Regions from separate parts of the Roseateles sp. NT4 genome, predicted to be linked through region 2. Evidence: riboswitches for the same ligand, from Rfam matches in the RefSeq annotation. Region 2 holds a riboswitch; the other holds the start of a gene.

Region 1 (15,665 bases), on a different contig from region 2:
CAGTGAGACGGGTGACTACAAGCAGACCTTCAACCTCGTGGCCCAGGCCGGCGTGCTGAAGACGCGGCGACCCGACATCGAACGCGTCCTCCGGGCCCTGCACAAGGCCAGCGAAATCATCCGCGCCCAGCCGCGCCGGGCCGAGCTGGTCTTTGTCAGCCGGCTGGGTGTCGATCCGGCCTTCGCCCGCTGGTCCATGCAGCGCACCCATGCCGTGCTGTCGCTGGAAGAGGGATTGCTGCGTACCCTGCAGGCACAGGCCGGCTGGGCGCTGCGCGAGGGCCATGCCAGCGGCAGCAGGCCCGCTGACTACCGCGCCCTGATCGATGCCGGTCCGCTGCGCGCCGTGCTGCCCAATGCCGTGGGCCTGGCCCGCTGATGCCCCGCTGCCCATGAAGATCCGCTCCCTCTTCATCGCAGCCGGCGTGGTCGCCGTGTTGGTCGGCGTGTCGGCCATCGCGGCGATGTGGATGGCCACCGCCGCCGAGGACCACGCCGAAGTCCAGCAGCAACGCGCCCAGCAGGTCGCGCGCGACGTGGCCGGCCTGGTGGGCGTCACCTATGTGTTCCAGCGCGAGCGCGACGAGCTGTCGGTGTCGGAATGGAAGCGCTGGCACGCCAACATCGCCCGCGAGCTCGACGCCGCGGGTCCGCAAGGCGAGTCCCAGCCCGAGCTGGCGCTGCTGAAGGATGCGGCGGCCCGTCTGCCCGTGCTCTTCGACCGCGCCCTGCAGACCGCGGCCGCGCCGGCCAGCGACTTCGAGCGCCGCCGTCGCGACCAGGCCTTCGAGCTGCTGCTGGGCGACACACAGGCCATGGCCGACGCGGCCTTTCGCTGGTCGCGCAACGCCGGCGACGCGCGCGGCGATGCCGAAGACGTGCACGAGCGCGTCACCATGGCGGCCATCGCCAGCTTCGGTCTGCTGATAGTGGGCCTGGCCGTGCTCGGCGTGCGGCGCGTATTGCGCCCGCTGGCCCGGCTGACCGCGGCCGCCGAGGCGCTGGAGCGCGGCGAACCGGTGCCGCTGTTCGGCAGCACGACCCAGGACGAGCTCGGCACGCTGAAGCGCCGCTTCGACGCCATGACCCTCGCCCTGCAGCGCCGCACCGACGAACTGCGCGAGGCCGAGCAGCGCATGCGCAAGATCACCGACAACATTCCCGTCGTGGTGTCCCACTTCGACCGGGACATGCGCGCCGACTTCGGCAACCTCGCGGTGGAACGCGTGATGAAGCGGCCGGTGGCCGAACTGATGGGGCAGACTTTTCGCGAGATTCGCGGCGAGGCGGTGTGGGCGATCGCCAAGCCGCATGTCGACGCGGTGCTGAAAGGCCAGCCGCAGGAGTTCGAGTCCTTCGTGACCCGCGATGGCCAGACGCGCTACTTCGTGCAGCGCTATGTGCCCGACGTCGATGCCAACGGCGAGGTGCAGGGCTTCTATTCCGTGTCCTTCGACATCACCGAGCGCCGCCAGGCCGAGGCCCTGCTGGCCGAGAGCGAAAAGCGGCTGCGCGACATCGCGGACAACCTGCCCGTCATGATCTCGTACATCGACAAGGACGAGCGCCTGCTGTTCCTGAACGAGACCTTCAGCAAATGGACCGGGCTGGATCATCGCGCCACCATCGGCAAGACCGTGGCCGATGCCATTCCGGCACCGCTGTATGCGCAGCGCCGCGATCACATCGCCAGGGCGCTGGGTGGAGAGCGCGTCGAGTTCGATATCGAGTCGTCCGCTGCCGGCGTGGCGCGCTCCCTGCACAACCTCTATTTGCCGGACCGTGCGCAGGATGGGTCGGTTCGTGGCCTGTATGCCCTCAGCACCGATGTGACGGAACACCGTCGTTTGCAGCGCCAGCTCGCCGCGCTGGCCCGCACCGACGCCCTCACCGGCCTGCCCAATCGCTACTGCTTCAACGAGCAACTGGCCGCCGTCATCAAGCGCGCCCACCGCGCCCAGGCGGTTGCAGCCCTGCTGTTTCTGGACATCGACAAATTCAAGCTCATCAACGACGGCCATGGCCATGGCGTCGGCGACGAGGTGCTGCGCGAGTTTGCGCGCCGCCTGCTGGGCCAGGTGCGCGGCACCGATTTCGTCGGGCGACTGGCGGGCGATGAGTTCGTCGTCGTACTGGAGAGCCTGCGCGCTGCGTCCGAGGCCGAGATCGTGGCCGGCAAGATCATCGAGGCCATCAACCAGCCCTTTGCGACCTCCGTCGGCGCGCTGAAGGTCGGCACCAGCATCGGCATCGCCATCCGCACGGATGGCGAAGTCGACGGCGAGGAATTGCTGGGCCGTGCCGACCAGGCCCTCTACCTGGCCAAGGGAGAAGGTCGCAACCGGTACCGCTTGCACACGCCCTGAAGAAGCCGCGTCAGATGCGAATCAGCATGCCGTCGCGTTCGCGCACGGTGTCACCGGCCGTCAGCATGGGGTCGGAGCCCATCTCGACACGGCGCATCTGGCCGCTGCGGTCGACGACCTGGGCGATCCAGACGGTGGACTTCTTGGCGTTCTTCTCGACCTCATTGCCGGCATAGCCGCCGGCCGCCGCGCCGCCGATGGTGGCCAGCTTCTTGCCGGCGCCGCCACCGACCTGGTGGCCCAGCAGGCCGCCAATGACGGCACCGCCGACCACGCCCAGGCCGCTGCCCTTGCCCTCGCGGGTCTCGGCATGGATTTCCTGCACCCACAGACAGTCCCTGCAGAGGGCATCGCGCTGGGCCTGCGTGGGGATGGACAGCACCGGTGCCGGGCCGTCTTCGGCACGGGCCATGGTGGATGAGAGGGCGGCCGCCAGAGCGGCGGTGGCAATCAACAACTTCATTGCATCACTCCTTGGAACCCGCCCTGTCTCTTGTCTCTCGCCGCGCGTCTCAGGCGCGGGCGAAACCGTTCTCGGTCAGCCTGACCTCGTCACCGACACGCAGGCCCGGATCGGCGCTGCGCTCGAAGCGGCGCAGGCGGCCATCGCTTTCGCGCACCTGCACGACCCAGACGGTGTAGGTCTTCTGGTTCTTTTCGATTTCGTTGCCGGCATAGCCGCCACCGACGGCACCCGCCACGGTGGCGAGCTTGCGGCCATTGCCGCCGCCGACCATATTGCCCAACAGGCCGCCGACCACGGCGCCACCGACGGCGCCCACGCCGCTGCCCTTGCCGCGACGGGACTCGGTGTGCACGTCGGTCACGCGGCCGCAGTTGCTGCACAGGGCCGGCGGGGCTGGGGTTTCAACGATGGGGGCGGGCTGTGCCTGGCGCACCTGGTCGGCACTCGCAAGGCGCGCCGGCTGGGCCGTGGACTGCTGCTGCGTCGTCGCTGCAACGGTTTCGCCGCTGTCCGTGTGCGACCGGCCCACCGCGTAGGCGCCGCCGAGCAGCGCCAGCACGACAGCAACGCCGGCGACGATCTGGGTGGACTTGACGGAATGTGTGGGGGTCGACATGGGGCCTCCGGCGTGGTTGGTATGACCCGCAGGATGCCGCCCTCACGCGGCCCGCCCTGTAGGACGAGGCCGCTTCGACCTAGGGATGTCGACCTAACCCAACAGCGGCGCGAGCGCGCGGCGGGCGTCGGCCTCGCTGAGGCCGCAGCGCGCGGCCCAGTCGGCCAGTTGGTCGTCGCCGATGCGGCCGACGTTGAAGTAGGCCGCGTCGGGATGGGCCAGGTAGAAGCCGCTGACGCTGGCCGCCGGCGTCATCGCCATGCTGTCGGTCAGGCCCATGCCGATCTCATCGGGTGCCAGCACCTTGAAGAGGTCTTGCTTGGCCAGATGGTCGGGGCAGGCGGGGTAGCCCGGCGCGGGGCGGATGCCGCTGTACTTTTCGGCGATCAGCTCTTCGTTGCTGAGGCCCTCCGCAGGCGCATAGCCCCAGAACTCGCGCCGCACGCGCTCGTGCAGCCACTCGGCCGCGGCCTCGGCGAGGCGGTCGGCAAGGGCCTTGAGCATGATGGCCGAGTAGTCGTCGTGGCTGGCGAGGAAGTCGGCTTCCTTCCTGTCCACGCCCAGACCCGCGGTGACCGCGAACAGGCCGATGTGATCGCCGTCTTCGGCGACGAAATCGGACAGGCAGCGGTTGGGGCGCTTCACGCCTTCGACGACGGGCCGCTCCGATTGCATGCGCAGGCCGCGCCAGGTCATCGGCGGCTCGCTCTTGATCTCGATGTCATCCTCGTTGACGCGCGCGGCGGGGTAGAGGCCGAAGACCGCATGGGCCTGCAGCCAGCGGCCGTCGATGATCTTCTTCAGCATGGCCTGAGCGTCGGCGAACACCTTGCGCGCCTCGGTGCCGACGACGGCGTCGTCCAGGATGGCCGGGTAGGGACCGGCGAGGTCCCAGGTCTGGAAGTAGGGGCCCCAGTCGATGTAGCGGGCCAGCTCCGCCAGGTCGAGGTTCTTCAGCACGCGGCGGCCGGTGAACTTCGGCGCCGCAGGCACGCGGCTCAGATCCAGCACGGCCTTGTTGGCGCGCGCAGCGGCCAGCGTCACCAACGGCGTCTGCTTCTTGTTGGCATGCAGCTCGCGGGTCTTCTCGATGTCGGCCTTCAGCTCGGCGATATAGGCCGCGGCGCGGTCGTCGCTGAGCAGCTCGGTGCAGACGCCGACGGCGCGCGAGGCATCGGGTACGTAGACGACCGGGCCTTCGTAATGGGGCGAGATCTTGACGGCCGTGTGCACGCGGCTGGTCGTCGCGCCGCCGATCAGCAGCGGCATGTGGCGCGAGGCGAAGTAGTCATCGCGCTGCATTTCGGCGGCGACGTGCTGCATCTCCTCGAGGCTGGGCGTGATGAGGCCGGACAGGCCGATGATGTCGGCGCCCTCTTCCTTGGCTTTGCGCAGGATGTCCTGGGCCGGCACCATGACGCCCATGTTGACGACTTCGTAGTTGTTGCACTGCAGGACCACCGTGACGATGTTCTTGCCGATGTCGTGCACATCGCCCTTCACCGTGGCCATGACGATCTTGCCCTTGGGCTTGACGTCGCCGCCGGCCGCTTCCATGCGGCGCTTCTCTTCCTCGATGTAGGGCACGAGGTGGGCCACGGCCTGCTTCATGACGCGGGCGCTCTTGACCACCTGGGGCAGGAACATCTTGCCCTGGCCGAACAGGTCGCCGACGACGTTCATGCCGGCCATCAGCGGGCCTTCGATGACATGCAGCGGCCGGCCGCCGCCGGCCGAGATGGCCTGCCAGGCTTCCTCGGTGTCCTCGGTGATGAAGTCGGTGATGCCATGCACCAGCGCATGCGACAGCCGATGGTTCACATCGCCGGCGCGCCAGGCCAGGCGGGCCGAGTCGTCCTTGCCGGCGCTCTTGGCGCGGTCGGCGATCTCGATGAGGCGCTCGCCGGCGTCGGCGCGGCGGTTCAGCACCACGTCCTCCACACGCTCGCGCAGTTCGGCGTCGAGGTCGTCGTAGACGCCCACCATGCCGGCATTGACGATGCCCATGTCCATGCCCGCCTGGATGGCGTGGTACAGGAAGACGGTGTGGATGGCCTCGCGCACCGGCTCGTTGCCGCGGAAGCTGAAGCTCACGTTGCTGACGCCGCCCGAGACCTTGGCGCCGGGCAGGTTCTGCTTGATCCAGCGCGTGGCGTCGATGAAGTCCACGGCGTAGTTGTCGTGCTCCTCGATGCCCGTCGCGATGGCGAAGATGTTGGGGTCGAAGATGATGTCCTCGGGCGGGAAGTCCACCTCGTCAACGAGGATGCGGTAGGCCCTCTCGCAGATCTCGGTCTTGCGCGCGAAGGTGTCGGCCTGGCCCTTTTCGTCGAAAGCCATGACGACCGAAGCGGCGCCGTAGCGCTTGACCAGCTTGGCTTGGCGCTTGAACTCGTCGACGCCCTCCTTCAGCGAGATGGAGTTGACGATGCCCTTGCCCTGGATGCACTTCAGGCCGGCCTCGATGACGCTCCACTTGGAGGAGTCGATCATGATGGGCACGCGCGCGATCTCGGGTTCGCCGGCGATCAGGTTCAGGAAGCGCACCATGGCCGCCTGGCTGTCCAGCATGGCCTCGTCCATGTTGATGTCGATGACCTGCGCGCCGTTTTCGACCTGCTGGCGCGCGACGGCCAGGGCGTCCTCGAACTGGCCCGCCAGGATCATGCGGGCGAAGGCCTTCGAGCCGGTGACGTTGGTGCGCTCGCCGATGTTGACGAACAGGCTGCCGGCGTCGATGGCAACGGGCTCGAGGCCGGAGAGCTTGAGGGGAGGCGGGGCGGTGGTCATCGACGGACTCGTGCGGAGGTTCGATGAGCGCCGTTGGAAATCCGAGCCTGGCAGGTGCTGAACCCGTCGCAGCGCTCCTCGGATGAGCCGGGAATTCTACGCAGCCACCCCTTCGCCGTGGCTCAAGAACACCTCGGCAATGCCGAAGGCCGTTGAGAATGCCGCAATCCATGGCCTCCGAACTCATCCCCCTGCCTGCCCGCACCCTGCGGCTGGGCATGACCTTGCCCTACGACCTCTTCGACGCCACCGGCAAGCTGCTGTTCGCGCGCGGCCAGGTGCTGCGAGACTCGCCGCTGGTGCGCACGCTGATCGATGGCGGCGCCTGGGTGAATTCCTCCGACACCATGGAATACCAGCGCGCCCTGGCCCACCGCCTGGACACCATGGTCATGCAGGACGTGTCGCTGTCGGACATCGCCAAGGCCGATGGCAGCTTCCGGCTGGAAACGCCGGCGGCGCAACCCAAGGTCGAGCTGGGCCCGCGCGAGGCCTGGTCTGACCTGCTGATGCACATCCACAGCCTGCTGCGCGAGACGGAGCCGGCGGACTTCCAGCCCCGGCTCGCACAGATCCGCGACAGCGCGCTGAAGCGCCTGCACGCCCACCCGGACTCGACGCTGATGCTGCTCATCTTCGAGAGCAGCCAGGAGTTCGGCGACTACAGCGCCCGCCATGCGCTGCTGACCCTGCTGCTCAGCGACCTGGTCGCCCAGCAGCTGCAGCTGTCGGCCGAGCTGCGCGCTTCATTGCAGGGCGCCGCGTTGACCATGAACTACGGCGCGACGGCGGCCCATGACCGCATGGCCAGCCAGCTCGATGCCGCCACGCCGGCCCAGCGCCAGGCCCTGGCCGCGCACGGCGACCGCGCCGCCCAGCGCCTGGCCCAGGTCGGCATCCAGGACCCCGTCTGGCTGGCCGCCGTGCGGCTGCACCACGAGGCCGGCCCCGGCCCGCTGGGTAGCCGCAGCGAGGGCGAGAAGCTGGCCCGCCTGCTGCGCCGCATCGACATCTTCGGCGCCCGCCTGTCGCCGCGCCGCAGCCGCCAGGCCATGAGCGGCGCCGCGGCGGCACGCGCCGTCTTCCTCGACGAACTCGGCCAGCCCGACGAGGCCGGCGCGGCCTTGATCAAGACGGTCGGCCTCTACCCGCCGGGCAGCATCGTGCGCCTGGCCAACGGCGAAGTGGGCCTGGTCTTCAAGCGCGGCTTCAGCGCCAACGAGCCCCTCGTCGCCGCGCTGATCGGCAAGAGCGGCAGCCCGCTGAGCAACCCCGTCCCCCGCGACACCCGCCTGGCCGCCCAGGCCATCGCGGCCAGCCTGGCACCGGCCGAACTGAAGCTGCGGGTCAATCTGGAAGCCCTGCTGAAGCTCTAGGCCCGGCCGAGAACTCGACCTAGCAAGGCGGCCTTCGGGCCGCCTTTTGCATTCCAGCGCTTGCTTTCGCCCAACTGTGCACATACTATATATACACAATGCACAGTGGACTCCTGATCTCCCAGGCCGATGCGCGGCCCATGTATCTGCAGATCACCGAGCAGATCCGCCAGCGCGTCGCCGCGGGCGACTGGCCGCCGGGCAAGGAACTGCCGTCCATCCGCGCGCTGGCGGCTGATCTGAGGGTGAGCGTCATCACCGTCAAGCGCGCCTATCTCGACCTCGAGACGGAGGGTGTCATCGTGACCCGACATGGCAAGGGCTCCTTCATCGCCGACGCGCAGGACCTGGCCCAGGCCGGGCAGCGCGCCGAGCTGGACAGCCATCTCGCCGCCGCCAGCCGCATTGCCCGCACCTTGGGGCTGGACGAGCCCCAACTGATCGAACGACTGCGCCACGCGCTGAATCCCCAGGAGTCCACCGAATGAGCGCCACCCCGGCCATCGCAATGCACGGCGTTCGCAAGGCGTTCCGCTTCTTCACGCTGGAAGACGTGTCGCTGGAGCTGGAGCAGGGCCAGATCATGGGCCTGGTCGGCCCCAACGGCGCCGGCAAGAGCACCACCATCCGGCTGCTGATGGGCCTGCTGGCGGCGGAGGCCGGCGAGATTCGCCTGCTCGGCCACAACATGCCCGAGGAGCAGGCCGCGGCCAAGGCCCAGGTGGCCTTTGTCAGCGACGACATGCGCCTGTTCCAGCACGCGACGCTGGGCTGGCATCTGGGCTGGGTCTCTTCCATGTTCCCGGGCTGGGACGCCGCCTATGCGGCCCAGCTGCTGAAGCGCTTCGGCCTGAACGCCGAGCAGCCGGTCAAGGGGCTGTCCACCGGCGAGCACATCAAGGCCGCCCTGCTGCTGGCCCTGGCCCGCCGGCCGCGCCTGCTGGTGCTGGACGAACCGACCTCGGGCCTGGACCCGGTCGCCCGCCACGAGCTGCTGACCGAGTTCATGGACGTGCTGCGCGACGACAGCCGCTCCATCCTGTTCTCCTCGCACAACACCGTTGACGTGGAGCGCATCTCCGACCGCATCAGCTTCATCGACCGCGGCCGCGTCGTCGCCTCGAGTGACAAGGAAGACTTCCTGGAGCGCTGGCGGCGCGTGCAGGTGCGCAGTGACCGCACGGCCTGGGACCTGCCCGAGATCGTCCATTGCGAACGCGACGGCGCCCTCGCCACGCTGACCATCGATGGCTTTTCCGACGACTTCCTCACCCGCCTCGGCGCCCCGGCGCAGACGGTGCAGCGCATGAGCCTGGAAGAGATCTTCGTCGCCACCGTCATGCACAGCCGGGAGGCTCGCGGCCTATGAACCCCGTCACGCGCAAGCTCATCGTCAAGGAGCTGCATCTGAACCGCTGGTTCCTCGTCACCGTCACGGTGGCCGGCCTGGCCAGCTTGGGCGTCGCCCCCGGCGGCGAGGGCCTGTTCCAGCTCGGCTTCCTGGTCTGGCTGACGGCCATCATCGCCCTGGGCGTCATGCTGGCCCTGTTCGGCGTCGCCAACGAGCGCAAGGAGCGCGCCCTGCTCTTCGTGCTCAGCCTGCCCATCGCGCCGGCCGACTATGTGCTGGCCAAGCTGCTGGGCCTGCTGCTGTGCTTCCTGCTGCCTTGGGCCGTGCTGAGCGGCGGGGCTCTCGCCCTGGTGCTGATCGCGCCGGGCATCGCCGATGGCCTGCTGCCCTATGGCGTGCTGCTGTGCGTCTATCTGCTGGCCAATTACGCGCTGGTGCTCTGCGCCACCCTGCACATCAAGTCCGAGGCGGGCATGGCCGGCGTCATCGTGCTGACGAATATGTCGGTGTCCCTCTTCATGATGGGCATCCCCCGCATTCCCGAGATCGGCCAGCACATGCTGGCCGCAGCGCCGGTCTGGAACGGCGCCTTCTGGCAGGTCCTCGCGGCGGAGCTGGCCGTGATCCTGCTCGCCCTGTCCCTGCCCCTGCTCATCGCCGCGCGACGGCGCGACTTCCTCTAGGAGTCCCCATGAATCCCCAACCCAACGGCGAGAGGCTGCATGCCCTCGACGCAGTGCGGAGCTTTGCCCTTTTGCTGGGCGTGGCCTTCCACGCGACGCTGTCCTTCATCCCCGGCATGCCGCCCGGCCTCTGGGCCATGGTCGACAACTCGCCCAGCCCCTTCCTCGCCGACGCGAGCTTCGTGGCCCACAGCTTGCGCATGACGCTGTTCTTCTTCATCGCCGGCTTCTTCGCGCGGCAGCTGCACCAGCGGCTCGGCATGCGAGGCTTCTGGGCCAACCGCGGCAAGCGCATCGCCGTGCCGCTGGTGGTCGGCTGGCTGCTGATCTTTCCGGCCATCGCCGGGGTCTGGTATCTCGGCCTGCAGAAGGTCTTTCACGATGCGCCGCCGGCCATGCCGGAGATGCCGAAGACACCCGGCGCCTTTCCGCTGACGCATCTGTGGTTCCTCTACCAGCTGCTGTGGCTGTATGCAGGCGCCCTGCTGATGCGCAGCCTCGTCGTGCGCTTGGACCCCCACCAGAAGTTGCGCGGCCGGATCGACAAGCTCACGACCGGCGCCCTGCGCTGGCCCGCCGGCGCGCTGATGCTGGGCCTGCCGCTGGCCGCCTGCCTGCTGTCGCTGCCGATGTGGCTGCCCGTGATGGGCATCCCCACGCCCGACCAGTCGCTGATCCCGCAACTGCCCGCCACCGTCGGCTATGGCGTCGCCTTCGCTTTTGGCTGGCTGGTGCAGCGCGCGCCCGATGCGTTGGCCGCCCTGCGCTCGCGCTGGCCGATGCATCTGGCGCTGGCCATCGCGTCCTCGGCCGTCTGCCTCTACGTGCTGAAGACCCAGCCCGTGTTCGGCATGCCCGAGAACCCGAAGCTGATCTTCACGCTGTCCTTTGTCGCGTCGAGCTGGGCCTGGAGCTTTGCCATCACCGGGGTTGCGCTGCGCTTCCTGTCGGGCCATCACCCGGCGGTTCGCTACATGGCCGATGCGTCCTACTGGATCTACCTCGTGCACCTGCCCCTGGTCGCGGGCTTGCAGGTCTGGGTGGGCGACTGGCCGCTGCACTGGAGCCTGAAGTACCCCTTCATCGTCGCACTCAGCCTGGCCTTGCTGCTGTTGAGCTATCACTGGCTGGTGCGACCGACGCCGATCGGCAAGCTGCTCAACGGCAAGGCCTATCCGCGCCGTGCGGCTGCTGCAGCGCCGGTCGAGAAGGCCGCGCCGCCAAACGATATCGTCGCCTCGCTGCGCAGCGTGTCCAAGCGCTACGGCCCACTCCAAGCCCTGACCCGCATCGACCTGGACCTGAAGCGCGGCGAACTGCTGGCCCTGCTCGGCCCCAATGGCGCCGGAAAGTCCACGGCCATCTCGCTGTGGCTGGGCCTGCAGGAGGCCGATGCGGGTGAAGTGCAGCTGCTTGGCGGCGCGCCGACGGAGCTGCAGCAACGCCTGGGTCTGGGCGTCATGATGCAGGACGTCGAGTTGCCCAAGGACTTGAAGGTGCATGAGCTGGTCGCCCTGTCGGCCAGCTACTACGAGCGGCCGATGACGGTGCAGCAGGCGCTGGAGCGCGCCGGCATCGAAGCCCTGGCCTGGCGCCCCTATGGCAAGCTCTCCGGCGGCCAGAAGCGCCAGGTGCAGTTCGCGCTGGCCATCTGCGGCCGTCCCCGGGTGCTGTTCCTGGACGAGCCCACCGTCGGCCTCGACATCCAGGCCCGCGAAGCCATGTGGGCCACCCTCCGCGGCCTGCTGCGCGAGGGCTGCTCCATCCTGCTGACCACCCATTACCTCGAAGAAGCCGAGGCGCTGGCGACGCGCGTGGCCGTGCTCGGCAAGGGCCGCTTGATCGCCTCGGGCAGCGTCGACGAGATGCGCGCCCTGGTCTCGCGCCGCCACATCCGCTGCACAACCGCGGTGGCGATGCGCGACGTCCGCCAGTGGCCGGGCGTTGTCGACGTCAGCTGCGACCACGACCAACTCGCCATCGTCGCCATCGATGCTGAAAGCGTCGTGCGCGGCCTGCTCGCCACCGACCCCCTGCTGTCGCGCCTGGAAGTGAAACAGGCCGGGCTCAACGAAGCCTTCAACGAACTGACCCGGGAGGCCGCATGACCGCCTTGACCCATCCCATGCCCATGGGCCGCACACGGGCGGTCTACGCCCTCGAGATCCGGCTGGAGCTGGTGCGGCTGCTGCGCATGCCAGCCTTCGCGCTGCCGATGTTCCTGCTGCCGGTGGCCACCTATCTGCTGTTCGCCTTCGCGGTGGCCGGTGAGGCCGTCGCCAAGGACCCCGACGCGGGCCGCTTCATGTTCGGCGGCTTCTCGGTGATGGCCGTCACGATGGCGGCTCTGTTCGCCACCTGCCCCAACCTGGCCATGGAGCGCGAGCAGGGCCTGCTGACCCTGAAGCGCGCCCAGCCCGCGCCGCCCGGCGCCTGGCTGACGGCCAAGATCGTCGCCGGTGTGGCCTGCGGCGCCCTGGCCTATCTGCCCATCCTCGTGCTGGCTGCCGTCACGGGCCAGGCCCATCTGAGCGGCGCGCAATTCGTGGCCATGAGCGCCGTGCTCGTCGCCGGCACCATCCCCTTCTGCGCCCTGGGCGTCATGCTGGGCGCGCTGACCAGTGGTTCCGCCGCACCGGCCTATGCCAACCTGGCCTATCTGCCGGGGCTGTATCTGTCGGGCGTGTTCTTCCCGCTGCCCAAGTCCATGCACTTCCAGACCGTGTTCTGGCCGCACTTCCATCTGGACCAGCTCGTCTTCGCCGCCGGCGGCGTCGACAAGTTCCGCTGGATCGCACCGGAGATGGCGGTGGCCATCTTGCTGGGCTTCACGGTGCTGTGCAGCGGCGTGGCGCTTTACCGGCTGAAGCGCCGCGGTTGAAGGCAAGGGGCGACCCGCAGGTCGCCCTCGTCACCCAGAACCGATCAGCGCTTGGCCGAGCCATCGGCCGCCGTGTTCACCGCCACGCCGTTGTCGGTGCGCGAGGCCTTGGCCGACGCGCTGCCCTCGGCCTGGCCCTTGCGGCCGGTGGCCTGGCCGCTGGCGCCACCACCGACTTCGTTCTTGCTGGCATTGCCCGTCGCGTTGCCGCCCAGGGCCAGCGGCGAAGCCGGCTTGGCAGGCGTCGTCGAAGCCGTGGGGGCAGCAGGTGCCGCCGGTGCTGCGGTGGTGGGCGTGGCAGGCGCGGCGGGCGTCGTCGCGGCCGGCGTGTCGCCCTGCTTCAGCGCGCCATTCAGCATGCCGCTGCCCTGGCCGGCCAGGCTGCCGCTGACGCCGTTGGCCGTGCCGTTCAGCGCGCCGCTGACACTGCCGTCGGCACTGCCCGAGGCGCTGCCGGCGGTGTTGCCAATCGCATCCTTGGCGCCTTCGCCGGCGCTCTTCACCTGACCGACCGCGCCGGTCGCCGTGTCCTTGACGCCGCCGACGGTGCCCTTGGTCTTGTCCAGCGTGCCCTTGACGAGAGAACCGTCAGCCGAGCCGCTCGCATTGCCACCGGCCTTGCCGCCGACATCGAGCTGGCGCGGCGACAGGGCGCCATTCAGTCCACCGGTCAAACCGCCGGTGAGACCACCGCCGCCGCCGAGCAGGCCGGCATGGGCCGTGGAAGCGAGCAGGCCGGCCGCCATGGCGGCAACGCTCAGCGTGGTACGGAAGACTTGGGTGCGACGGGTTGCAAACATGATGGATCTCCGGGTGTCGTTGCGGAAGAGCCAGCCATTCCGGCCCTTTCACTGAGTACAACGACGGCCGCCGCGAAATCCTTCCCGATCGAAATGCAACGCCTTGTGTCAGCCCAATCGCTCCAGCAGCAGGCTGGCCAGCGGTGCGCGCGTGACGCGATGCAGGCCGGCGTCCAGATCGGTGTCGGCCACCGCACTGCTGAGCAGGCGGATGGGGCCATGGGGGTTACTGGCCAGGTCCGGCGAGGCAAAGCTGAGCCCGCTGTCGGTGCCGGCGTCATGGACCTCCAGCGCCAGGCTCAGTCGCGTCACCCAGCGGCCGTCCTTCTGCAGCGGCAGGCCGGCGACGCCGACAAACCAGTCCGGGCTGGGCGCCACCATGGACACCAGGGTCAGCAGCGGGTGTCGCTGCGTCAGCACGAATTCGATGGAGACCTGCGTCTCCGCCGTGCCGATGCCGGCGCCGCTGAGTGCTGCGCTCACGGCACCGGCCTGCTGGGCTTGCGCCACCTCGGCCAGCAAGGCGGCCTTCTGCCCGCGCTCGGCCATGTCCTGGATGCCCTGGGTCGCCAAGCCACCGTCCCGCCAGAAACTCACCGAGGCGTCATGCACGGCGCCCACCAGACCTGAGAAATGCCGGTTGGCGGGGAACCAGGTCGGGAAATTCGACGTCGCCCAGTCCGTGCTCAAGGTCGCGCGGTAGGTCACGGCATCGGGCTCGGGCGCCATCGACATCGGCGAGGTCGACGGGACGGCAGCGCCGCCGTCGCCCCCTCCCCCGCAACCGGGCAGCAACCAAGGCAGCGGCGCCAACAGGCAGAGGCGACGTGTGGCCACAAGGCCGGAATGGCGGACGGAAGACAGCGCAGGCATGGCAAGCTGGAGCAGTGGCGACAGGCAAGTCAGTCGCCGCCCGACCGCTTCCCTTACAGACCTCAGCGCCGTTGCCGGGCCTGCAGTTCTTCGGGCACGACGCGCAGGTCCTCGGCCACCAGGCCACGGCCATAGACCGGGTCGCGGCCCGGAGCACCGAGGTCCACGGCCGATGCCGCCAGGCGCTCGAGGACGGCCGCCGCTGCGGCCGGATCGGGCTGGCGCAGCTCGGCCGCCAGCAGCCCCGCCACCAGCGGCGCCGCAAACGAAGTGCCGCGCGCAATGCCATAGCCGCCCCCGCTGCGCGCCACGGCCATGTCCGCGCCCGGCGCGGTCAGCAGCACCTGGGGCCCCTGGGCCGCCTCGGGCAGCACACGCCGCGACGGGTTGACGCCCGTCACGCCGATGACACCGGCATAGGACGCCGGAAACAGCGGCGGCGCCGCCGGCCCGTCATTGCCCACGGCAGCGACGATGAGATGGCCACGTTTGACCAGGGCCGCCACGCCCTGCTCCAGCAGGCGGTTCGTCGGCCCGACCAGGCTGAGGTTGATGACGGCGACGCGTTCGCGCGCCATCCAGGCCAGGGCGCGCACCACCTCCTCGGCCGAGCCGCCGTCGGGCTTGTCGCAATAGACGTCGGCGGCAAAGAGTTCGGCCTTGACGGCCGCGCCGGCGAAGCCCCGGTCGAGGCCGACGAGCAGGGAGGCGACGGCCGTGCCGTGCTCGCTCGAGATCGCCGTGCCACCGCAGCCGAAGCTGGGGCCGGCCGCGTGACGCAGCGCGGGGTGTCTGCGGTCCACACCGCCATCGATCAGTCCCACGCGCACAGCGCCCGTCTGCTTGAGGGGTGCGCCCGCCGCGGCCGACACCTCGCCGCTGCGCGAATACAGATGGTTGAAATCGGCCTGCAGATCGGGCTGGGCCACGCGCAGCTTGTCGAGCGCCTCGGCCGTGTCCAGGCCCGCCGGCACACGCAGCACCACCTCGCGCAGGTCCAGCTCGGGCCAGGATTCTTCACGCAACTTGACCAGGCCCAACGCAGCCGCAGCTGCCAGTGCCGCCTCGCTGGGTGCCAGCAGCACCAGTTCGCGCCGGCGGATCAGTTCGCCGCGTGGATCGGTCTCGACGACGTCGGGGTGGCGCTGCAGCAGGTCTCGCACCTGGGTGACCCGCAGGTCGACGAGCTGGGTTGTCGTCGACAGCAGCTCGGGCAATGGCTGGGTCACGCGGTCGACGACGCGGTCCACCACGCCGGGCAGGCGCTGCACACCGGGCAGCTGCGGCAGGCGCAACTGGGCCTGGGCCCCCAGCGCGGCAGTGATGGACAGGACAAAGACGGCTTGTTTCATGGCGTTCTGTGAGGATAACGAGCGAGGCTGGGAAGAAAATCCATGCCTCGTCCGTTGTTCCGGTATCGATGCCTCAAAACCTTTCCGAACTTCGCCAGGAGATCGCCGCCC
Region 2 (15,665 bases):
TTGTCGCGCGTGGAGCCGCCGGCGCCATAGGTGACGCTGAAGTATTGGGGCGACAGCGCCCCCAGGTCCTGGACGACGGTCTTGAGCTTCTCGACGCCGACCGGCGTGTTGGGCGGGAAAAATTCAAACGAAACAGCGGTGCTCATCGGGAGGCCCACAAGAAGAATTCGCGGTTGCCATCACCGCCGGTGATGGGGCTGTCGAAGTAGTCCAGCACCTTGAGGCCGAGGGCCGTGCAGGCCAGGCGCACGCGGGCTTCCAGTCGCGGGTAGTCGGCCTCGTCCTTGACGAGACCGCCCTTGCCCAGGGCTTGTGGCCCCAGTTCGAACTGCGGCTTGATGAGCACGAGCAGATGGCCGTGCACTTCAAGCCAGGGCAGCAACTCCGGGAGGCTGCCGATCATGGAAATGAAACTCAGGTCGCCGACGATGAGGGTGAAGCCCCCCGTCGGCTGGTGCTGGCGCAGCACGTCCAGCTCGCGCACATGCACGCCTTCCAGCGCCGTCACGCGCGGGTCGGCCTGCAGCTTGGCATGCAGTTGGCCGTGGCCGACGTCCACGCCGACCACATGGCGGGCGCCATGGGCCAGCAGACAGTCGGTGAAGCCGCCCGTGCTCTGGCCGACATCCAGCACCGTGTGGGTGCTGACGTCGAAACCCACGCGCGCCAGCGCACCCTCCAGCTTGAGCCCGCCGCGCGACACATAGCGCAGCTCCGCGTCGTCGGTGACGCGCAGCTGGGCCGTCTCGGGCAGGTCCTCGCCGGCCTTCTTCAGCACGGCCCAGCCGGTGGGCGAGGCCCATTCGGCGGCGCCGTTGCTGATCAGGCGCTGCGCGACCGAGCGGGTCGGCGCAAGGCCTTGGGCGACGAGGAGCTGGTCAGCTCTCATGGACGCCAACGCTGCGCGAGCAGCGCACGAAACCTGCGGGCCGAGCGCCGGGCCGCTCCCTAGCCGGCCCGCCGTGGGCGATGTGCTCGCGGCTCGACGCCGCGAGCATCGCCGTCCCCTCGGGGGACCGGCCAGGCGCGCCTGCGTTCAGCAGAGCGGGAGTGGACGAGGGGCTCATCAGTACCTGTAGGTGTCGGGCTTGTACGGACCGGCCTTGTTCACGCCGATGTAGGCAGCCTGCTCCTCGGTCAGCTCGGTCAGCTGCGCATTCAGCGTGGTCAGTTGCAGGCGGGCGACCTTCTCGTCCAGGTGCTTGGGCAGCACATAGACCTGGCCGATGGCGTAGTTGTCCTTGTGCGCGTACAGCTCGATCTGGGCGATGGTCTGGTTGGCGAAGGACGAGCTCATCACATAGCTCGGGTGGCCCGTGCCGCAGCCCAGGTTCACCAGGCGGCCCTTGGCCAGCAGGATGATGCGCTTGCCGTCCGGGAAGATGACGTGGTCGACCTGGGGCTTGATCTCTTCCCACTCGTACTGCTCGAGGGCCGCGACTTCGATCTCGTTGTCGAAGTGGCCGATGTTGCAGACGATGGCGTTGTTCTTCATTGCCAGCATGTGCTCGTGGCGGATGACGTTCTTGTTGCCCGTCGTCGTCACGAAGATGTCGGCCTTGTCCTGGGCGAACTCCATGGTCACGACGCGATAGCCTTCCATCGCGGCCTGCAGGGCGCAGATGGGGTCGATCTCGGTGACCCAGACCTGGGCCGACAGCGCGCGCAGGGCCTGGGCCGAGCCCTTGCCCACGTCGCCATAGCCGGCCACGACGGCGATCTTGCCGGCGACCATCACGTCGGTGGCGCGCTTGATGCCGTCCACCAGCGATTCACGGCAGCCGTAGAGGTTGTCGAACTTGCTCTTGGTGACCGAGTCGTTGACGTTGATGGCGCGGAACAGCAGCGTGCCCTTGGCCGACATTTCCTTCAGGCGGTGCACGCCCGTGGTCGTCTCCTCCGTCACGCCGATGATCTCGGCGCTCTTGCGGGTGTACCAGGTGCCGTCTTCGGCGACCTTCTTCTTGATGGCCGCGAACAGGATGCGCTCTTCCTCGCTGCCGGGGTTGGCCAGCACGGACAGGTCCTTCTCGGCCTTCTGACCCAGGTGCATCAGCAGCGTCGCGTCGCCGCCGTCGTCCAGGATCATGTTGGGGCCTTCGCCCGCCTCGCCCTGCTCAGCGAATTCGAAGATGCGGTGGGTGTAGTCCCAGTAGTCTTCCAGCGTCTCGCCCTTGTAGGCGAACACGGGGGTGCCGACGGCGGCCAGCGCGGCAGCAGCGTGGTCCTGGGTCGAGAAGATGTTGCACGACGCCCAGCGCACTTCGGCGCCCAGGGCTTGCAGGGTCTCGACCAGCACGGCCGTCTGGATGGTCATGTGCAGGGAGCCGGTGACGCGGGCACCCTTGAGCGGCTGCGAGGCGGCGTATTCCTTGCGGATGGCCATCAGTGCCGGCATCTCGTGCTCGGCGATCTTGATTTCCTTGCGACCCCAGTCGGCCAGCGACAGGTCCTTGACGATATGGGCGGGAAGATTGGCGGTCATGCGGGCTCCTTCAAGCGAATGAAGCCGCTGGCCATGGACACACGGGGAGTTCGATCTCACCCAGGCACGGTTGGCCAGCGGGTGAGCGCAGTTGCAGGGGTAATTCCGAGCCTGGCCTCAAAAGGTGCTGAGGTTGCAACGCTCCTCGGAAGACGCGCATTCTAGGCGGGAGTGCCGGAGACCGTGCGCAATCCCGCAATGTCTTCACGCGGCGGCGCGCCAAAAAGTCGGCGGTATTCACGGCTGAACTGCGAAGGGCTCTCGTAGCCCACGCGGTGGGCGGCGCTGGCGGCATCCAGGCCATCGCCCAGCATCAGACGGCGCGCCTGCTGCAGGCGCAATGTTTTCTGGAACTGCAGCGGCGACAGGGCCGTCAGCTGCTTGAAGCGCAGATGCAGCGTCGACGGGCTCATGTGCGCCAGGGCTGCCAGCTCGTCGATGGACAGCGGCTCGGCGAAGCGAAGTGTCAGCTGCTCGATGACACGGTTGAGGCGGCGCGCCACGCCGTCACCCTGGACGAGGTTGCGCAGCCGCGGCCCCAGCGGCCCGGTCAACACACGGTAGAGGATCTCGCGCTGCACCAGGGGCGCCAGCGTCTTCAGGTCCTGCGGGCTGTGCAGCAGCTGCAGCAGGCGCAGGGCGGCGTCCAGCAGCGGCGCGGTGACGGGCGCGACATGCAGGCCAGCATCGCCCTTATCGGGCCGTGTCTCGCCGTCCAGCAGCAGTTCGGCCAGCGCCTGGGTTTCGCAGCTCAGGCGCAGGCAGACATAGGGCCTGGCTGGGCTGGCTTCCAGCACCTGGCCGCGCGGCAGCATGGTCATGGGTACGACCAGGCACTGCATGGCGTCGTAGTGGACGACGCGATCGCCCAGCTGGGCCTTCTTGCGCCCCTGCAGCACCAGCACCAGGCCGGGCTCGTAGACCGCCGGCACGGGCAGGGCCGGCGCGCTGGCGCGAATCAAGCGCAGCCAGGGCAGGGCGGTGGCATGCAGGCCGTCGCCGGGCGCGCGGGCCAGGGCTGCGGCGATGGTGCGCTCGCGCAGGGCTTGCAGTTCGTCATCAGTGGGCATGTGGGCGATTGTGCAAACGCTTCGTGTGGCCCGGCGCGCCCTGGGGCTTTGACTCGGAGGATCAGGCAATCAAGCGCCAGCTTTGTGCTGGGCGATCAGCGTGGGGATTCCTAAGCTCTCGCCATCCCGTTGATGATCCCTTCAAGGAGTTCCACCATGACGCATTCGACCCTTCCTCGCCGCCGCCTCGGCGCTGCCGGCCCCGAAGTCTCGGCCCTGGGCCTGGGCTGCATGGGCATGTCCGATTTCTACGGCCCGGCGGACGATGCCCAGTCGCTGGCCGTGCTGAACCATGCCCTCGATATCGGCATCAACTTTCTCGACACGGCCGACATGTATGGCGTGGGCGCCAACGAGAAGCTGCTGTCGCGACTGCTCGCCGCGCGCCGTGGCGAGGTGATCATCGCGACCAAGTTCGGCAATGTGCGCGCGCCGGACGGCACCATGCTGCGCATCGATGGCAGCCCGGCCTATGTGCGCGAGGCCTGCGACGCCAGCCTGCAGCGCCTGGGTGTCGACCACATCGACCTCTACTACCAGCATCGCGTCGACAAGGCCGTGCCCATCGAGGAGACGGTGGGTGCCATGGCCGAACTGGTCCAGGCCGGCAAGATCAGGCATCTCGGCCTGTCCGAGGCCTCGGCCGCCACCATCCGCCGTGCGCATGCCGTGCACCCCATTGCCGCCGTGCAGACCGAATACTCGCTGTGGAGCCGCGATGTCGAGGCCGAGGTCCTGCCGACCTGTCGCGAGCTGGGCATCGCGCTGGTGCCCTACAGCCCGCTGGGCCGCGGCTTCCTGACCGGCGCCATCCGCTCGGCCGAGCAACTGGCACCCGACGACCGCCGCCGCATCCATCCACGCTTCCAGGGCGAGAACCTGGACCACAACCTGGCCCTGGCCGATGCGCTGTCGGCGCTGGCGACCGAATGGAGCTACACGCCCGCCCAGCTCGCGCTGGCCTGGCTGCTCGACCAGGGCGAGGACATCGTGCCCATCCCCGGCACGCGCAGCGCCAAGCGGCTGGACGAGAACGCGCTGGCCTCGCACATCCGCTTCGATGCCGGGCGGCGCGCGCGCATCGAGGCGCTGCTGGCGGCCCACGCGGTGGCCGGCACGCGCTACCCGGCGGCGCAGATGAGCGCGCTCAACGTCTAGGTGCGCAGCGCCAAGAGCAGTGCGGTGGCCAGCGTCGCGAGCGCCAGCGCGCCGTTGACGAGGCGCCGCGCCGTCTCCGACCGCGACAGGCGCGTCACCAGCGAGCCCATCAGCGCATAGGCCGCCAGGCAGGGCAGGGTGAAGGCCATGAAGGCCAGGGCCACAACCGCCGAGCCGATGGCATCGGCACTGGGCGCGAACTGCAGCAGCGTGAAGGCGCACATCCACCACAGCTTGGGGTTGGCCAACTGCAGCAGGGCCGCGGCGGCGCAGCGCATGGGCCGCTGCGAAGTGGACAGCGCCCAGCTGCTGCCCAGCATGCCCAGGCCCAGCCAGGCCAGGTAGAGGGCGCCGAGATAGCCGAGGGTGGCGCGCAGGGCCGGGCTGCCCGCCATCAGCGAAGCGACGCCCAGCGCGCAGATCGCGAACAGAACGGCGCAGCCCAGGTAGATGCCGGCCAGCGCCGGCAGGGTGCGCTGGAAACCGAAGGCCAGGCCCGACTGGGCCAGCAGCAGGTTGTTGGGGCCGGGCGTGCCCGAGGTGACGAGGGCGAAGCTGGCTATCGAGGCGAGGGGCAGCGCGGTGAGGGCGATCGACATGGCAAGGGTCTCCTGTTCATGTCGTCATTCTTCAAACCCGGCGGCTTTTGCGCCTGGGTCCGCGGTCCCAGGGGCGGCCTCAATTCAGGCGCTGCGGGCAGGACCGGTGTCCCGTTCAGGCCGTCGTGCTGCGGTAGGCCCAGAAGCGCGGCAGCAGGAAGCCGGTGGCGATGACACCGATGAGGCAGATCAAGCCGCCCATCCAGATCGCCGCCGACACGCCCCAGGCATCGGCCATGAAGCCGGCCCGCGCATTGCCCACCAGCGGGCCGGTCAGATAGCTGATCATCTCGATGCCGGCCAGGCGGCCGCGCAGTGTGTTGGGGATGGTCTCGTTCCAGATCGTGCCGCGGAACACGCCGCTGACCATGTCGGCAGCGCCGGCGATGGCCAGGCAGGCGAGGCCCAGCACCAGGCCGGGCGAAAAGCCGAGAGCGACGATGCCGAGGGCCCAGACGGCCGCCGCGATGACGACGGCGCGGCCATGGCGGCTGACCTTGCCCGTCCAGCCGCTGAACAGGCCGATGAGCAAAGCGCCCACCGACATCGCCGACAGCAGCCAGCCCACCGACTCGGTACGCCCGTCCGCCGCCGCCATGGCCGGGAACAGCGCCACCGGGAAGGCAAAGGCCATCGCGACGATGTCGACGATATAAGTGCCCATCAGCTCGGGGCGCGCCCAGGCAAAGCGCAGGCCCTCGGCGAGGTCGGCCAGCAGGTGTGGGCGTTCGCCCGGTGCATCGACCGTGCCGATGGCTTCGCGCGGAATGCGGGCGATGAAGAACAGCGCCGCGATGAAGGTGACAAAGTCGAAGACATAGGCGCCGACCGCGCCCCACTTGGCCAGCAGGATGCCCGCCAGCGCCGGCCCGGCCACCATGCCGACCGTGCCACGCACCGAGGACAGGGCCGCGACGGCCGCGAATTCCTCGGGCTTGGCGAGCTTCTGCGTCAGCGCCTCCAGCGCCGGGCGGTGGAAGCCGCTGGCACCCTGCAGCACGGCCACCAGCGCATAGATGGCCAACACGCTGGGCGCGGCGCTGAGCGCATTCATCAGCAGGCCGGCCAGGCACAGGGCCATCAGCGTCTCGGAGCCGATCAACAGCCGCTTGCGGTCGACGCGGTCGGCCACGGCGCCGCCGAGCAGTCCGCAGACGACGACCGGGATCAGTTGCACCAGGCCGAGCAGGCCGACCTGGGCGTTGGAGTGGGTCAACTCATAGAGCTGCCAGGGCACGGCCACATAGCTGACCATGGTGCCCAGGCCGGAGATGAACTGGCTGGCGAAGAGGCGGCGAAAGGCGGTGTTGCGGCGCAGCGGCCCGATATCAAGAAACATTCAGTCAGTGCGTCTGGCTTTCGAAGCGAGCGAAGCGCGCTTCCAGGTCCCATTGCAAACGGGCCTTGGTGTTGGCGGTGAGGAAGTCGCGGCAGCGTGCGCTCTTCGCTTCGCCGCCGGGGCGCTCGCCCGTGCAGGCCGCGTGGAGACGGCCGCTGCCGGTGTCGGCCACCAAGGCCTGGCCCTCGACAAAGCCGTAGTGGAGGGCATTGCGCGACAGTTGCTTGAAGTCACGGTAGGTCAGCTGCGGATAGGTGGCCGCGGCGCGCTGGTACTCGTTCGTCAGGTCGATGCGGAACACGCCCTCGTCGTCGGCCGACAGGGCCGTGGGCACGCCGAACTGGCGGTAGAGCATCCAGGGATGCTGGTCGCCCTTGAGGTCGTGCACGATGGCATTGCTGGTCAGGTTGATCTCGACGGCGATGCCGCGTTTGGCCATGTCGCGCAGCGTGTCCAGCGCGCCGGTCTCCAGGCCGATGGCCTCGCCGTGGCCGATGCGACGCGCGCCGGCGATGTCCAGGGCCTGGCGGATGTGGTCCTTGAAGTCCTCGGGCGGCACCAGGCCGAAGCCGAACTCGCCGGCATGCAGGCTGACCTTGACCTCGGGATAGAGCTTGCCGAGCGAGCCGATGACGCTCATCTGCTCCTTGTAGTGGCGCAGCGTGCTCGGGTCGTCCTCGGGCGCAACGAGATTCAGCCCGACATAGCGCGGGTCGGCCTTCACCAGCAAAAACGCCAGCGCGATCTGGGCATTGACCTGCTCAGGCGGGAAGGTGCGGATGACCTGGGCCAGATAGCGCAGGGCCACGCCGCAGCCCGGCTCGGCATTGGCCTGGTTGCAATGCGACAGCTCGCGCCAGCGCTTCTCGATGCGGTCCAGTTCGGCGCGGGTGTCGGCGACGATCTTCTGCAGGGCCGGGTGGGCGGCCCAATCCTTGGCGGAACGGCCGGCGCGGAAGGCCCCGGGTTCGGCTGCCGCGATCGCGCGCGCCTTGTCCATGCCCCAGGACTGCAGCAGCTCCAGGTAGACCGTGTTCTCGGCGCCGCGGCGGTTGGTGGCCTCGCGCAGCATGTCGCCTTCGCGGCCCAGGGTGCCGGGGATGAAACGGCCGAAGGTGTCGAAGACCTGGTCGTGGCCGGACTTGGCACCGCGCTCGTAGTTGCGCGTCGAATAGGCGTCGACGAGCTGGCGGTAGTTGACCGCATCGGCCGCGTAGTCCTTCATCGGCGGCCGCGACGTGTCGCAGGGCGGGAAGCTGATCTGCCCGGTGACAGGCGCCACGCATTTGCCGTCGTCGGCCGACCACTGGATGATGTTCTCGGCATAGATGCTGCCGTCCAGATGGTTGTGCAGGTCGCCGCCCTTGGGGAACTGGGCCATGAACTGGCGCAGCAGCCAGGGGCTGGTGCGCAGCTTCTGGAAGGCCGCGGCGGTGCTGGCTTCGTCGGCGTGGGCGAGGGGGCTCAGGGCGAGGGCGAGCAGCAGGGGGGCGAGACGACGCATGGGTGCGATTCCGGCGGTGGTCGTGATGGCCGGATCGTAGGCTGGAGTCCGGCTACTCGATGCCCCTCGCCACCTCGGGATCCCAGCTGTCGTCTGGGGCGTTGAAACGAAACAAGAGCGTGATGCCACGGTCCAAGGCCGCGCCGCCTCCTGCGACGGCAGCCGGCAATCGCTGCCGGACGATGTCCATTAGCGCTTCAGTGGACATGGCCTGGAACTTGGCGAATTCGCGAAATTCGGGGTGGCAGCCGAACACTATGCTGCCGCGAACACAGCCATCTGCATCGATGAGGTGGACGTCGATCGCGTGACCCCAGGGGCGATCGCTGCGCTTCAGGGTTGCGGTCAGTGGGTAGCCATCGACTTGGATGGATAGCTCGGTGGGCAGCGGCGCGCTCACAGCTCTGCCCAGCGAATGCAAGACGGTCGCTCTGGCGAAAGCAGGAACTCCTTTGCCGCCGCCAACTCGGCTTCGGCCGAGACCAGCGTGTATTCAGGCATGTCGAAGTCATCCGCTTCGCAGCCACCCGCCTGCAGAAAGCGTGTCGTGCCCTCGCCAGCAGCGGGATCCGGGTTCAGCGACTGCCAGCCCGGGTGAGCGGGCTCGGGGAAGTAGTGGGTGCAAGCCAGAGAACCATTGACCAGCACGGACAGCCAAGGGTAGGGCTGATCGTGGGAGAGATGGAAGGCTGCATGGGCGCCTTGCTTGCAGGCCTGGAAAGCCGACTCAAGCTCCGCTTCGCTGCGGATCTGCAGGCAGTGCTTGGGAGCGATCGTGTCGGCGTTCACGTCAGCGCTTCTCGTTCCAGTCGGCGCCGAGCATGGCATTGAGCGTCGCGCTGACGGAGGTATCGAAGGCGCCGGCCTGACCCGCGAGATAGGCCTGCTTCCAGATGTCGTAGCCCTCCTGAAAGGCGGGAATGGCAGTCGACTGGGATAGCTGCCGGGTGATGCTGGACTGAAGGGCTACCTCCTTGAAGGGCAGGTGCGGGATGTCGGTGATGGCGTTGGCCTTGACCGGGTTCCTCATGCGGATGCCGTCCACCCGGATGTGCACGACAGCGCCGAGATCCTTGTAGTTCTCGACCTTGAGGATGGTCAGCGTCGAGCCGGCTTCGCCAGCGCGCGTCTTGTAGGCCCAGACCTGGCCGGGCCGGAGTTCGGCTGCGGCAGCGAGGCTGCAGCTGAACAGCAGGGCAAGAGCGGTTGGCAGTAGGGCGGCCATACGGAGCATGCTCAGCGCCGTCATGCTTCCAGGCCCAGGAAGGCATTCAGGCGTTGAATCTCCTCTTCCAACGCCCCCTTGAACCCCGCATCCCGCGGCGCCTTGCCGCTCACATAGCCGCACTCGACCTTCAGTGCGCCACCCTTGACGCTGGCATTGGCCCAGCCGATGACTTGATCCCGCCACAGCAGCGGCAGCGCGTAATGGCCACGCACGCGCTTGGCGGCCGGTGTGTAGGCCTCGAAGCGGTAGGCCCAGCTCCACAGCAGCTCGAAGCGGCGGCGGTCCCAGACGACGGGGTCGAAGGGAGCGAGCAGCCGCACCTGCGAGGGAATGCGCCAGCCGCGCGTCGGGTCTTCGTCGGCCGGCCAGTACCAGTCCACGCCGTCGACCTTGGCATGGGCCAGCCGCGCCTTGGCGCGGGCGATGGTGGCCGGGGCTAGCTCGCGCCACTGGTGGGCGCCATGGAAGAGCATGCGGATGACCAGCGACAGGCTGGCAGCGGGGAGCGGCGCGTATTTTTGCACCAGCACGTCGGCCATCGCATCCATGGCGGCTTGCGGGTCGGGGTGGGCTTCCCAGGTCGGCCCCAGCCGGTAGACGCGCGTGCCGCTGTCGCGCCGCACGACGTCCAGATGGCCGCGGTAATGCAGGCCGTCCAGCAGTTCGGTGGACAGCCGGCTGTTGCCGCCGAACCAGTTCTTCACCGGTCCGTGGCCCAGGGCCGCGTCGACCTCGGCGGGGTGCGCCTCCCCCAGGCGTTCGACCTCGGCCAGCACGGCGTTGGCCAGCTTCCAGCGCGGCTTGTCCCAGACGCGGCGCGCGGTGCGTGGGTGCATCAGCGCGCGCAGCTCGGGCGTGACGAAGCCGTAGTTGATGAAGAAGTCTTCCTGCAGGTTCAGGCGCGGGTAGCGGCGCTCCAGGTCGCCGGCCTGGTAGCCCTTGACGCGATGGCGCAGCGTCAGGTCCTGGGCGCGGGCGGGGGCGCGCAGCGGGTCGGCCTGCACGAAGCCGCCGAGCTTCTCGACGGCCTTGACCAGGGTGGTGGGCGTGAACAGGCTGCGCGCAACGGCATGGCGGCGCAGCGCCGCGAGATCCATGTCAGAACCTGGAGACATCGGCGGGCGGGGGCTGCTTGCGAGCAAACATGTCGGCATCGGCATGCCTGAGCAGGCTCTCGGTGTCCTGGCCGTCGTCGGGGTAGAGGGCGATGCCGAAGCTGGCGCCGACCCGGAAGTCAGCCGGTGCCAGGCCCGCCAGGCTCTCCAGCGGCGCGCGCATGGCGGCTTCCAGGTGGTCGCGGGCAGCTTCGGCGTCGGCACGGTTCTCGACCGAGTCCAGCAGCAGCACGAACTCATCGCCGGCATAGCGGGCCACGATGTCGCCGATGCGCACACCGGCACGCAGGCGCTGGCCGACCTCCTTCAGCACGGCGTCGCCGACGCCATGGCCGAAGCGCTTGTTGACCTCCTTGACGCGTTCGAGGTCGACGAACATGACGGCGAAGGGCCAGCGGTCGCCGCGGCGGCGCTGCTGCAGGATGCGGTCCTCGATGCGGCGCAGGATGGCGCTGCGGTTGGACAGGCCGGTGAGCTGGTCGGTCAGCAGGCGGCGCTGCATGTCGGCAAAGCTGCGCGCCAGTTCGCCCAGCTCGTCGGTGCGGTGCACCTCGGGCGGTTCGTCCAGCACGCCGTCGCCGACGCGGCGGGCCGCCTCGGCCAGTTCGCGCAGCTCGCGCGTGACGATGCCCAGCACGGCCCAGCCCAGGCCCAGGGCGATGACGACGCCCAGTCCGGCCAGGGCCGCGGCCTGCACGAAGTTGCGCTGCACGCCGGCCAGGAAGTCGGCCCGCGGCACGGCGACGATGATGAGCCAGTTCAGGCCCAAAGCCGGCTCGACGCGGGCGTAGCCGAGCTGCACGATGCGGCCGTCGGCGTCGCTGAAGCTGTCGGTGCGGGCTGCCGTGCCCAGGTTGTCGGCGCCAGCCGCGGTGCGCTGCTTGACGGCTTCGAAGGCGGCCGCGACCAGGGCGTCCGAGCTCTGGGCCGCGTTCAGCCTTTCATGCTGGCCGACACCGATGGTCTTCATGTGCGCGCCGCGTGACACGCCGACGAGCTGCCCATCGCCTTCCACGACGATGGCGACGGCGTTCTCCGTCAGCGACACGCGCTGCAGCAGGGCGTTGACCTGCTTCAGCGGCAGGTCGGTGGCGGCCACGCCCTCGGGCTCGCCGACGTCGTTGCCGACGCGCTTGGTGCGCGTCGTGACGAGGTCCAGGGTCTTGAAGTCGATATAGACCGGCGTCCAGCTGAGGGCGGAGGGGTTGGCCAGAGCGGCCTGGTACCAGGGGCGCTCGCGCGGCTCGAAGACCTTGTCCTCGACGACGGGCGAGCGCAGGTCGCCGGTGATGCCGCTGAGGCGGTAGATGGTGCGCGGCCCGGTCTCGGCCGTGCGCACGCGCAGCTCGGCTTCCAGTTCGGAGAAGCGCCACAGGCCCAGGAAATGGCCGTGGCGGTCGCCGTAGTAGACATAGTTGTTGGGGTCGCGGTGCACCGAGGTGGCCAGCCAGAAGCGGGTGCGCAGGGTGTCCAGCTCCTTGGGCAGGCTGTCCGGCGCCGGCAGGCCGGTCGGGAAGGCGGCCTCCAGCACGGCGTCGGCACCGCCGACATGGCGCTCCAGGGCCACCGAGATGCGGCTGACCGCCTCGACCAGGAGCTGGCTGGACAGGTTGTCCACCGTGTCGCGCCCGGCGCGCCAGGACAGGCCGCCCACCAGCAGCACCAGGGCCAGCACCAGCACGACATAGGGCAGCGTCAACAGGCTGCGCAGGCTCAGTCGGTCGGTCAGGGTCCTGATCGGCAAGGCGGGAGCTCCGAAAGATGAGGAGAAGGATGCGGCGGCGGCAGGTTAGCAGGGGTGGGCACCGCGGCGTAGTGCCTGGCGCCCGTCATCGGGGCGTTTGGCGCGCCGCACTAGAATTCAAGGTTGCCCTGCGGTTTTTGCGGCCGCCCACCCAAGGAATCCACTGTGTTCATCTCCAACGCCTACGCCCAGGCCGCCGCCCCGGCCGCCAGCCCCGAATCCGGCCTGCTCGGCATGCTGCCCCTGGTGCTGATGTTCGTCGTGCTCTATTTCGTCATGATCCGGCCGCAGATGAAGCGCCAGAAGGAACACAAGGCCATGATCGAAGCGGTGCAGAAGGGCGACGAGATCGTCACCGCCGGCGGCATCATCGGCAAGGTCAGCAAGCTGGGTGACAACTTCATCCACCTGGAAGTCGCCAACGGCGTCGAGCTGCAGATCCAGCGCAGCGCCGTCACCCAGGTTCTCCCTAAGGGCAGCTTGAAGTAATCGGCCACGCGCCCACTTGCCCATTCCGCCGGGCCTCCCCGTCCGGGCGCTGACCAAGGAAGTCTCCATGAACCGCTATCCGCTCTGGAAGTACGCGATCCTGCTCGTCGCGCTGCTGATCGGCACGTTGTACACGTTGCCCAATCTGTTCCCCGACGCACCGGCCGTGCAGGTGTCCTCGGCCAAGGTCACCGTCAAGATCGATACGGCCCTGCAGGGCCGCATCGAGACCGCGCTCAAGGAAGCCGGTATCCAGGCGGACTATGTGCAGTTCGACGGCAACTCCATCAAGGCGCGTTTCGGCGACACCGACACCCAGCTCAAGGCCAAGGACGCCGTCAACAAGGCGCTCAACCCCGACGCCGCAGAGCCCAGCTATATCGTCGCGCTGAACCTGCTGTCGCGCTCGCCGCAATGGCTGTCCAGCCTGCATGCCAATCCCATGTATCTGGGCCTGGACCTGCGCGGTGGCGTGCACTTCCTGATGCAGGTCGACATGAAGGCGGCCCTGACCAAGAAGGCCGACGCACTGGCCGGTGACGCGCGCTCCATGCTGCGCGACAAGAACATCCGCCACGCCGGCATCAGCCGCGAAGGCAACACGGTCGTCATCGCCTTCCGCGACGCCGAGCAGCGCACCGCCGCGACCGACCTGCTGAAGAACCAGCTGCCCGACGTCATCTGGACGCCCTCGGGCGCGGGCACCGAACTGCAGCTGGCCGGCAGCCTGGCGCCCAAGGCCCAGCTCGCCGTGCAGGATGCGGCCGTCAAGCAGAACATCACGACGCTGCACAACCGCGTCAACGAACTCGGCGTCTCCGAGCCCGTCATCCAGCAGCAGGGCGCCGACCGCGTCGTCGTGCAGCTGCCCGGCGTGCAGGACTCGGCCCGGGCCGAAAAGATCATCGGCCGCACCGCCACGCTGGAACTGCGCATGGTGGACGACGGCACCGAGGCGCTGGAAGCCCTGCGCGGCAACGGCCCCGTGCCCTTCGGCACCGAGCGCTATATCGACCGCGGCTTCGGCCCCATCATCGTCAAGAAGCAGGTGGTGCTGACCGGCGACGCCCTCATCGACGCCCAGACCGGCTTCGACGAGAACCACCAGCCCTCCGTCGACCTGACGCTGGATGCCAAGGGCTCGCGCATCTTCAAGGACCTGACGCGCGAGAACGTCGGCAAGCGCATGGCCATCATCCTGTTCGAAAAGGGCAAGGGCGAGGTCGTGACGGCACCGGTCATCCGCAGCGAGATCCCGAACGGTCGCGTCAAGATCTCGGGCGCCATGACGACGCAGGACGCCAACGACACGGCCCTGCTGCTGCGCGCCGGCTCGCTGGCCGCGCCGATGGAAATCATCGAGTCGCGCACCATCGGCCCGAGCCTGGGCAAGGAAAACATCGACAAGGGCATTGCCAGCGTGAAGTGGGGCTTCGCCGCCGTGGCCGGCTTCATGTGCGTCTACTACCTGCTGTTCGGCGTGTTCTCGTCGCTGGCCCTGGGCTTCAACCTACTGCTGCTGATCGCGGCCCTGTCGCTGATGCAGGCCACGCTGAGCCTGCCGGGCATCGCGGCCATCGCGCTGGTGCTGGGCATGGCCATCGACTCCAACGTGCTGATCAACGAGCGCGTGCGGGAGGAGCTGCGCGGCGGCGAGTCGCCCCAGCAGGCCATCCGACTCGGCTATGAACGCGCCTGGGCCACCATCCTGGACTCCAACGTGACGACGCTGATCGCCGGCGTGGCGCTGCTGGTGTTCGGCTCCGGCCCCATCAAGGGCTTTGCCGTCGTGCACTGCCTGGGCATCCTGACCTCGATGTTCTCGTCCGTCGTGTTCTCGCGCGGCCTCGTGAACCTCTGGTACGGCCGCCAGAAGAAGCTCAAGAGCGTGTCCATCGGCCAGGTCTGGAAGCCTGAAGCTGAGGCCACCGACGTCGCCGCGAAAGCCTGAGGAAGCTGGAACATGGAACTCTTTCGCATCAAGCGCGACCTGCCGCTGATGAAGCATGCGTTGATCTTCAACGCCATCTCCTTCATCACCTTCGCGGCCGCGGTGTTCTTCCTGATCACCCGCCCCCTGCATTTCTCCATCGAATTCACCGGCGGCACCGTCATCGAGGTGGCCTACCCGCAGGCGGCCGAGATCGAGAAGACCCGCGCCATCATCGAGAAGATGGGCTATGGCGAAGTCCAGGTGCAGAACTTCGGTTCTTCCCGTGACGTCATGATCCGCCTGCCGGTGCGTGCCGGCGAGAAGCAGACCGAGGTGGTCGGCAAGGTCTTCGGCGAGCTGTGCGTGGCCGAAGCCGGCTCGGTCAGTGAACACCAGGAAGTGACGGCCCAGGGCGAGCAGGTCAGCAAGCAGATCTGCAAGAAGCCCGATGGCGCTGAGCCGATCAAGCTGTCGCGCTCCGAGGTGGTCGGCCCGGCCGTCGGCGCCGAACTGGCCCAGGACGCCGCCAAGGCCCTGGCCGTGACGGTGGCCGGCATCATGATCTACCTGGCCATCCGCTTCGAATGGAAGTTCGCGCTGGCCGGCATCATCGCCAACCTGCACGACGTGGTCATCATCCTGGGCTTCTTCGCCTTCTTCCAGTGGGAGTTCTCGCTGGCGGTGCTGGCGGCGGTGCTGGCGGTGCTGGGCTATTCGGTCAACGAGTCGGTCGTCATCTTCGACCGGGTGCGCGAGGCTTTCCGCAAGTTCCGCAAGATGAACACCCACGAGGTCATCGACCACGCCATCACCTCGACGATGAGCCGCACCATCATCACCCACGGCTGTACCCAGCTGATGGTGGTGTCCATGCTGCTGTTCGGCGGCCCGACGCTGCACTACTTCGCCGTCGCGCTGACCATCGGCATCCTGTTCGGCATCTATTCCTCGGTGTTCGTGGCCGCTGCCATCGCGATGTGGCTGGGTGTCAAGCGGGAGGA

Evidence for each region. Region 2 has a riboswitch for S-adenosylhomocysteine ahead of ahcY (adenosylhomocysteinase). Riboswitches for the same ligand answer to the same signal wherever they lie in the genome.
Region 1: it holds a riboswitch for S-adenosylhomocysteine, as region 2 does, so the genes downstream of both, metH (methionine synthase) here and ahcY (adenosylhomocysteinase) in region 2, are expected to answer to the same signal.

Annotation. Positions count from the first base shown of each region.
Region 1 is NZ_JBPZGZ010000002.1:31,046-46,710, forward strand. It holds gene ACS5PN_RS09620 (ABC transporter substrate-binding protein) at 1-379, shown strand, start outside; gene ACS5PN_RS09625 (diguanylate cyclase domain-containing protein) at 393-2,366, shown strand; gene ACS5PN_RS09630 (glycine zipper 2TM domain-containing protein) at 2,377-2,829, opposite strand; gene ACS5PN_RS09635 (glycine zipper 2TM domain-containing protein) at 2,879-3,448, opposite strand; gene metH (methionine synthase) at 3,542-6,238, opposite strand; S-adenosyl-L-homocysteine riboswitch at 6,257-6,323, opposite strand; gene ACS5PN_RS09645 (hypothetical protein) at 6,409-7,614, shown strand; gene ACS5PN_RS09650 (GntR family transcriptional regulator) at 7,713-8,102, shown strand; gene ACS5PN_RS09655 (ABC transporter ATP-binding protein) at 8,099-8,983, shown strand; gene ACS5PN_RS09660 (ABC-2 transporter permease) at 8,980-9,648, shown strand; gene ACS5PN_RS09665 (ATP-binding cassette domain-containing protein) at 9,657-11,756, shown strand; gene ACS5PN_RS09670 (ABC transporter permease) at 11,753-12,529, shown strand; gene ACS5PN_RS09675 (hypothetical protein) at 12,574-13,329, opposite strand; gene ACS5PN_RS09680 (spondin domain-containing protein) at 13,438-14,064, opposite strand; gene ACS5PN_RS09685 (S8 family serine peptidase) at 14,265-15,554, opposite strand; gene ACS5PN_RS09690 (RNA polymerase sigma factor) at 15,623-15,665, shown strand, end outside.
Region 2 is NZ_JBPZGZ010000007.1:248,060-263,724, reverse strand. It holds gene metF (methylenetetrahydrofolate reductase [NAD(P)H]) at 1-146, opposite strand, end outside; gene ACS5PN_RS29910 (TlyA family RNA methyltransferase) at 143-889, opposite strand; gene ahcY (adenosylhomocysteinase) at 1,067-2,485, opposite strand; S-adenosyl-L-homocysteine riboswitch at 2,562-2,638, opposite strand; gene ACS5PN_RS29900 (AraC family transcriptional regulator) at 2,647-3,555, opposite strand; gene ACS5PN_RS29895 (aldo/keto reductase) at 3,712-4,713, shown strand; gene ACS5PN_RS29890 (LysE family translocator) at 4,710-5,312, opposite strand; gene ACS5PN_RS29885 (MFS transporter) at 5,428-6,651, opposite strand; gene ACS5PN_RS29880 (hypothetical protein) at 6,656-8,155, opposite strand; gene ACS5PN_RS29875 (hypothetical protein) at 8,208-8,555, opposite strand; gene ACS5PN_RS29870 (Imm1 family immunity protein) at 8,552-8,944, opposite strand; gene ACS5PN_RS29865 (hypothetical protein) at 8,946-9,380, opposite strand; gene ACS5PN_RS29860 (DNA glycosylase AlkZ-like family protein) at 9,401-10,480, opposite strand; gene ACS5PN_RS29855 (diguanylate cyclase domain-containing protein) at 10,482-12,242, opposite strand; gene yajC (preprotein translocase subunit YajC) at 12,408-12,731, shown strand; gene secD (protein translocase subunit SecD) at 12,799-14,682, shown strand; gene secF (protein translocase subunit SecF) at 14,695-15,665, shown strand, end outside.